2 regions of the Mycobacterium stomatepiae genome follow, and region 2 is predicted to be linked to the other one. Evidence: predicted binding sites of a transcription regulator. Region 2 holds the regulator's gene; the other holds the start of a gene.
The links. Region 2 encodes LexA, which represses DNA repair genes until DNA is damaged. Its sites were predicted from a motif close to CGAACANNTGTTCG; they were not measured.
Positions count from the first base shown of each region.

Region 1: the regulator LexA is predicted to act here: its motif matches at 1,968-1,981, upstream of ruvC (crossover junction endodeoxyribonuclease RuvC).

Region 1 is NZ_AP022587.1:1,453,886-1,457,288, forward strand. Features, by position in the region: gene ruvB (Holliday junction branch migration DNA helicase RuvB) at 1-741, opposite strand, end outside; gene ruvA (Holliday junction branch migration protein RuvA) at 738-1,352, opposite strand; gene ruvC (crossover junction endodeoxyribonuclease RuvC) at 1,349-1,930, opposite strand; gene G6N54_RS06835 (DUF4178 domain-containing protein) at 2,091-2,702, shown strand; gene G6N54_RS06840 (DUF2617 family protein) at 2,712-3,224, shown strand; gene G6N54_RS06845 (DUF4247 domain-containing protein) at 3,221-3,403, shown strand, end outside.
Region 2 is NZ_AP022587.1:1,596,776-1,600,178, forward strand. Features, by position in the region: gene G6N54_RS07615 (peroxynitrite isomerase) at 1-49, opposite strand, end outside; gene nrdR (transcriptional regulator NrdR) at 55-519, opposite strand; gene G6N54_RS07625 (LysM peptidoglycan-binding domain-containing protein) at 677-1,171, opposite strand; gene lexA (transcriptional repressor LexA) at 1,465-2,166, shown strand; gene G6N54_RS07635 (LGFP repeat-containing protein) at 2,186-3,403, opposite strand, start outside.

The sequences.
Region 1 (3,403 bases), 140 kb from region 2:
GATCACCCCGTCGGCCCGCACCTCGGCGAAGTCCCGGACCCGGCGCAACAGCCGGTTGGCGATCCGCGGCGTGCCGCGCGACCGTCGCGAAATTTCCACGCTGGCCGGAGGTTCCAGCTCGATGCCGAGGATCCCGGCCGAACGTACCAGCACCCGTTCGAGATCGGCCGGCTCGTAGAAATCCATGTGCGCGGTGAAACCGAAGCGGTCGCGCAGTGGCCCGGTCAGCGCGCCGGACCGGGTGGTCGCGCCGACCAGCGTGAACGGCGCCACCTCCAGCGGAATCGACGTTGCCCCAGGGCCTTTGCCCACCACGACGTCGACCCGGAAGTCCTCCATCGCGAGGTAGAGCATCTCCTCGGCCGGCCGGGCGATGCGGTGGATCTCGTCGATGAACAACACGTCGTGCTCGACCAGATTTGACAGCATCGCGGCCAGGTCGCCGGCGCGCTCCAGCGCCGGCCCCGAGGTCACCCGCAGCGAGGACCCGAGTTCGGCGGCGATGATCATCGCCAGCGACGTCTTGCCCAATCCCGGAGGGCCGGACAGCAGGATGTGATCCGGTGTGCCGCCTCGATTTTTGGCGCCCTCGAGGACCAGCTGCAGCTGTTCGCGGACCCGGGACTGGCCGATGAACTCCCGCAGCGAGCGGGGCCGCAGGCTGACGTCGATATCGCCCTCCCCGACGGTCAGCGCCGGCGACAGGTCGCGATCCGCGTAGTCCTCGGAGTCGTCGCTCATTTGGACTTACCGAGCAGCGACAGCGCGGCCCGCAACGCGTCGGAAGTCGTTGCCTGCTCGCCCTTTTCGCGGCTGGCCGCCAGCACGTTGTTGGTGGCATCCTCGGCCTGCTTGGCCGCGAAGCCCAGGCCGACCAGCGCCTCGACCACCGGGCCCCGCACCGCGTGGCCATTGATGCCCGCCCCCGCCGGCGCCGCCACGGGCGTGCCGGCCGCATAGATCTTGTCGCGCAACTCGAGAACCATCCGCTCGGCGCCGCGCTTGCCGATCCCGGGCACCCGGGTCAGCGCCGTGACGTCGCCGTCGGCCAGGGCCTGACGCAGCGCCGCGGCGTCGTGCACGGCCAGGGTCGCCATCGCCAGCCGCGGCCCGACGCCCGACACCGACAGCAGCGTCAGGAACAGGTCGCGTGTCTCGCCGTCGATAAAGCCGTACAGCGTCTGCGAATCCTCGCGAACGATCATCGCGGTGATCAGGCGGGCTTCGCTGCCGGTGCGCAACGTCGCCAGCGTCGACGGCGTGGCGTTCACCCGGTAGCCGACTCCGGCGGCTTCGATCACTACATGGTCGAGCGCCACCTCTAGCACCTCACCGCGCACCGAGGCGATCATCGGCCCGCTCCCGCCCTCGTGGCCTTGGCCTTCGCCGCCAACTTGGCCCGGTAGGCCTGGCGCGCCTCGGCGGCCATCGCCTCGGCCGCCGCCATCCGGGCCAGCATCGGCGCTCGCCAGCAATGGCAGATCGCCAGCGCCAACGCGTCGGCGGCGTCGGCCGGCGTCGGTTTGGCTTGCAACTCAAGGATTCTGGTGACCATCGCGGTGACCTGAGCCTTGTCGGCGGCGCCGTTGCCGGTGACCGCGGCCTTGACCTCGCTGGGGGTATGGAAGTAGACGCCGATATCGCGTTTGGCCGCCGCGAGCGTGACCACGCCACCGGCTTGCGCGGTGCCCATCACGGTCGACGCATTGTGCTGGGCAAACACCCGCTCGATCGCGACGACGTCGGGACGATGCGTGTCCATCCAGTACTCGACGGCGTCGCTGATGGCCAGCAGTCGTGCGGACAGCACGGCATCCGACGGGGTACGCACCACGTCGACGTCCAGCGCGACGATATTTCGGCCGCGCCCGCTTTCGACCACGGACAGCCCGCATCGGGTGAGTCCGGGGTCGACGCCCATCACGCGCATAGCAGCTCCAACTCCACTTCTTGCAAATACGGTGGCCCGAACAGCTGTTCGATAGCGTAGCGGTCGGGTCCGACGGCACCGGACAGGACACGCGGACCCGGGAAAAGCTGTTAACTTAAGCCGACGTTCGCTCCACCGCCGCGGCGACGGGAGGGTTTGCGTGGGAACAGTGCTGGTGGTGCTGGCTGCGGTGCTGTTCATCGCGTCCATCGTCGTGCTCGTCATCGCGGCACGGCGACCTAAGTCGGCGGCCGCGCCGCGCGGGCGCCGCGACCCCCTGTCCTTCGACGCGATGCCGCAGTTCGGGCCCCGGCAGCTGGGACACGGCGCCATCGTCAGTTACGGCGGCATCGACTACGTGGTCCGCGGGTCGGTGACGTTCCGCGAGGGGCCGTTCGTGTGGTGGGAGCACCTGTTGGAGGGCGGCCAGCTGCCGACGTGGTTCGCGGTCGAGGAGGACGACGGTCGCCTCGAGCTCGTCATGTGGGTCACCCGCAAGGACATCACGCTGCAGCCCGGGGACCGGTACCTGGTCGACGGGATGGCGTTTCACGAGTCGGAACGCGGCCGCGCTTCGTATACGACCGAGGGCACGACGGGCCTGCCGGCCGGCGGCGAGATGGAGTTCGTCGACTGCGCCAACGCCGACCAGACCGTGCTGCTCTCCTTCGAGCGCTGGGCACCCGGCACGCCCTGGGAGATCTCGACGGGCAAGCCGGCGTCGCCGGGCGAGCTCACCGTCTACCCGGCGCCCGCGCCGGGCTCCCCGTAGGACCGCGAGGTGCCGCTCTATCAGCTCGCCGTAGCTCCCGCCGACGTGTCCGGGAGCAGGCTGCGGCTCGCACTCAACGCTCCTGCGCCACCGCTGCTGGCCAGTCATTCCCTGCGGCATCCCGACGGCAGCGCGCTGCGGCTCGGGGTGCTCGGCGCCTCCCACCTCGTCACGGTCGATCACGTTGCCCACACGTTCTCCGAGCAGGTGTCCTGCACCGCCGACAGCGAGGCCGGCAAGCTGCCCGAGCGTGCCGAAGCCTGCGGATATTCGCTGGAATCGGCCACCACCACGCGCGACGAGGCCACGTTTCGCCAACTGGCGCGTGAGCTGCGCGAGCGGTGCCGAGCCGATACCGCTTGGCTCGGCGGCACCTTCCCCGGTGATGATGCGGCACTGACCGTGCTGGCCGCCGAACCCGACGGCCCCGGCTGGCGCTGGCAGACGTGGCACCTGTACCCGCAGCGTCCGCTGGGGTCTGGCGGGGTGGTGGTTCACACGGCGAGCCGGTGGCGGCCGTGAGCCGCAAACAACTGTTCTGGCTCGGCGGCGGACTCGCCGCGGCGTCGGTGGTGTCCTTGGTCATCGGAATCGTATTGCTGCAGAAGGACATTGGCGGATATATCGCGAGCAACTATCGCGAGTACGCTCGCGACGTCAACGCCACGCGATACCTGTGCAGCGGATCGCCCGATCAGGTG
Region 2 (3,403 bases):
CGAGCAGCGGCGCGAGCGCCTCGAGGTCAGGATGCAAGTCGCCGGGCATAGGCGTCAGCTCGGTGTCGATACTTTGCGGTGCTTGCGAAGCGCCGCGATCTCGCGTTCGAAATCGTCGGCAGACGAAAAGGATCGATATACCGAGGCGAAGCGCAAGTAAGCCACCTCGTCCAGGTCGCGTAGCGGGCCGAGGATCGCCAGGCCGACCTCATGGCTGGGCACCTCCGGCGAGCCGGCGGCACGCACGGCGTCTTCCACCTGCTGGGCCAGCAGATTCAGCGCATCCTCGTCGACCTGACGGCCCTGACATGCGCGGCGCACCCCCTTGATGACCTTCTCGCGGCTGAACGGTTCGGTGACACCGCTGCGCTTGACGACGGCCAGCACCGCGGTTTCTACCGTCGTGAAGCGGCGCCCACACTCCGGGCAGGACCGCCGGCGCCGAATGGCTTGGCCTTCATCGGTTTCCCGGGAGTCGATCACCCGGGAGTCGGGATGGCGGCAGAACGGACAATGCATGACCGCTCCTTCGCTGTGCCGGCATCTCGCGGAACACTCCGAGCGTACCCGTGCGCTCCCCCGCCGGGCCAATGCAGCCGTCACAAGCGGGCTGCCGCCGATGGGGGCCCCGAGGAGCGTTGGCGTACAGCGGTTTTCGCACCACGCGGTTGCGCGGTCAGCCGACCGGCGCAATCAGGGTCTGGCCGGCGGCCAGCGCCGGCGAGCTCAGGTTATTGAGTTCGCGGATGCGCTCGGCGACCTGGCGGGCCGGTGCCTCCGGGGCGACCCGGTGTGCGAGGTCCTGAAGGGACTCGCCCGGCTCGACCTGCACGACGGACAACCGGTCCGGCACCGGAGCGGCAGCGGAGTCGCCGTTGGCGATCTGGCCGAGATTCGCGACCAGGCCCAGCCAGAGGGTGATGATTCCGGCCATCAGGGCTAGCCCGATCGTCGTCCCCAGCTTGACCGGGCGGCTGCGATGCGGCGCGTCCGACATCGAGACACCGGTGCCGCGGTAGCACATCGGCGCTCCGGCGGGCCGTGACTGGGCAGACCGGCGCGACCGCAGCACGCGCTCCTGGTCGTAGCGAGGCCGTGCGACCAGCCCATCGCTCGGGCTCGGGCGCCGCACGTTGCTGGTCCGCGGTGAGACTGTGTGCATGAGCGTCATGTGCGTTCCTCCGGTCAACTAATCCTCGCTCGCGTGTTCGACACTATCGCTCGTGTGTTCGAAATTCGAACATTTGAGCGGAGCGTGTCGCACGAGCAAAACGCTAGACCACGCCACCGACAGAACTGGGGTGTCGCCAGAACTGTCATGCCGCCGCGAATACCCGGTCTACGTAAAAGTTACACACGTGTGATTCAGCCGTTCTAGGGTCTTTAGCCTCCATATGCATCGTCACGACACGCCAGTCGAACACATGTTTGATTCTCGGGTTCGGGGAGGCTACATTCAGTGCCATGAGCGACAGCAAGGACACCTCGGCAACCGGCTCCAACGGCCCGCTGCATTCCGTGGATTCATCGCTTACCCAGCGGCAACGCACCATCTTGAACGTCATCCGCGAGTCGGTGACCAGCCGTGGCTACCCGCCCAGCATCCGGGAGATCGGCGACGCCGTCGGCCTGACGTCGACCTCTTCGGTGGCTCACCAACTACGCACCCTCGAGCGCAAGGGGTACCTGCGCCGCGACCCGAACCGCCCGCGGGCCGTCGACGTCCGCGGCGCCGATGATGCGAGGGCGGCCGCGCCGGCCACCGAGGTCGTGGGTTCCGACGCCCTGCCGGAACCCACGTTCGTCCCGGTGCTCGGGCGCATCGCGGCCGGTGGACCGATCCTGGCCGAGGAGGCCGTCGAGGACGTCTTCCCGCTGCCCCGCGAGCTGGTCGGCGAGGGCACCCTGTTTCTGCTCAAGGTGGTCGGCGACTCGATGATCGAAGCCGCGATCTGCGACGGCGACTGGGTCGTGGTACGGCAGCAGAACGTCGCCGACAACGGCGACATCGTCGCCGCCATGCTGGACGGCGAGGCCACCGTCAAAACGTTCAAGCGTGCGGGTGATCAGGTGTGGCTGATGCCGCACAACCCGGCGTTCGATCCCATCCCCGGCAATGACGCGACCGTGCTCGGCAAGGTCGTGACGGTGATCCGCAAGGTATAGCGCCGGCACCTGCGGCGCGTCAGTCGGCTTTCACGAAGCCGTTGACCAGCGCGGCTTCCTCGCTGGACAACCAGATCTCGGCGAGCGTGTCGTGGTACAGGTCGCTGTCCGGGGTGTAGTAGAGCCCGAAGCGCGCGCTCGCCTTGATCGGATAGCCGTCGGGTATCTGGTACGGGTCTTCCAGGGGCAGGTGGATGGTCGGGCGCCCGGCCGGGCCGAGCGCACCGAAGCTCGCGGCCGACGCGATGTCCATTTCGTCGTCGGCGTCCGCGGCCGCGTGCCGTCCAGCTCTGCGGGCGGGGCCGGCTGCGGCACCGAGCGCCGCCGCCAGGCCGGATGCTGCCTCACCCGCGGCGGCACCACCGGCAGCCGCAGCGCCCGCGGCGGCAGCACCGGACGCGGCGCCGCCGGCAAGGTCCGGCGGGGTATGCGCCACGGCGACATCGGGATACGCGGCCTCCGGCTCTTCTTCGGGATAGGCCGCCCCCTCCTCGTCGGCACCGGGATAGCCCGCCTCCGCGTAGGCGGCATCCTCGTCGGGGAATTCCGGATAACCGGCGGCGACCGCATCGGCATAGTCGTCCTCCGCGACGGCCTCCGGATACGCGACCTCAGGCACGTCGGCATCGTCGGGGTAGCCCGCTTCCGGGAACTCATCGCCATAGCCGGCCTCGATCAGATCGTCCGCCGACACCACAGGGATGGAATCGGTGTCGACCGAGTCGGGATCCCGCTCGTCGACCGCTAACTCGTCCCACTCCTCCTCGGAGACGCGCCGCGCCGGCTCGCCATAGCCCCCGTCCTCGTCCAGGTCGGCCGATTCGGGTCCGTGCGGCCACCGAGCCACCGGCACACCAGCGGCGTCCCGGTGCTCGGGTGCGTGGGCGTCGCTGAACGACAGGTGTTCGGTGGAGCTGTCCGCGTAGTCGGGTCCCCAGCGCGGTTCGCCCGCATCGTCATAACCGCCGACGTCGACGTCGCGCTCCAGGTCGTACGGCGCGCTGTTGCGGCCGGCGCGATGCCGGCGCCACCGCAAGGCCACGAACACCGCCAGCAGCACCAGTACCAGCAGCGGTACCAGGGCGAACAGGTACCACCAGCTCCAGGTGAACCACTTCTTGGCGTGCGGCGGCATCGCTGTACTGCTGGGCTGGTTCTGCCCCGACACCTGCAGGCCCGACAACAGCGGGGCCAGGTTCGCCGGGTCGGTGGAGAAGGCGTTCTTGGCGCGGCTCCA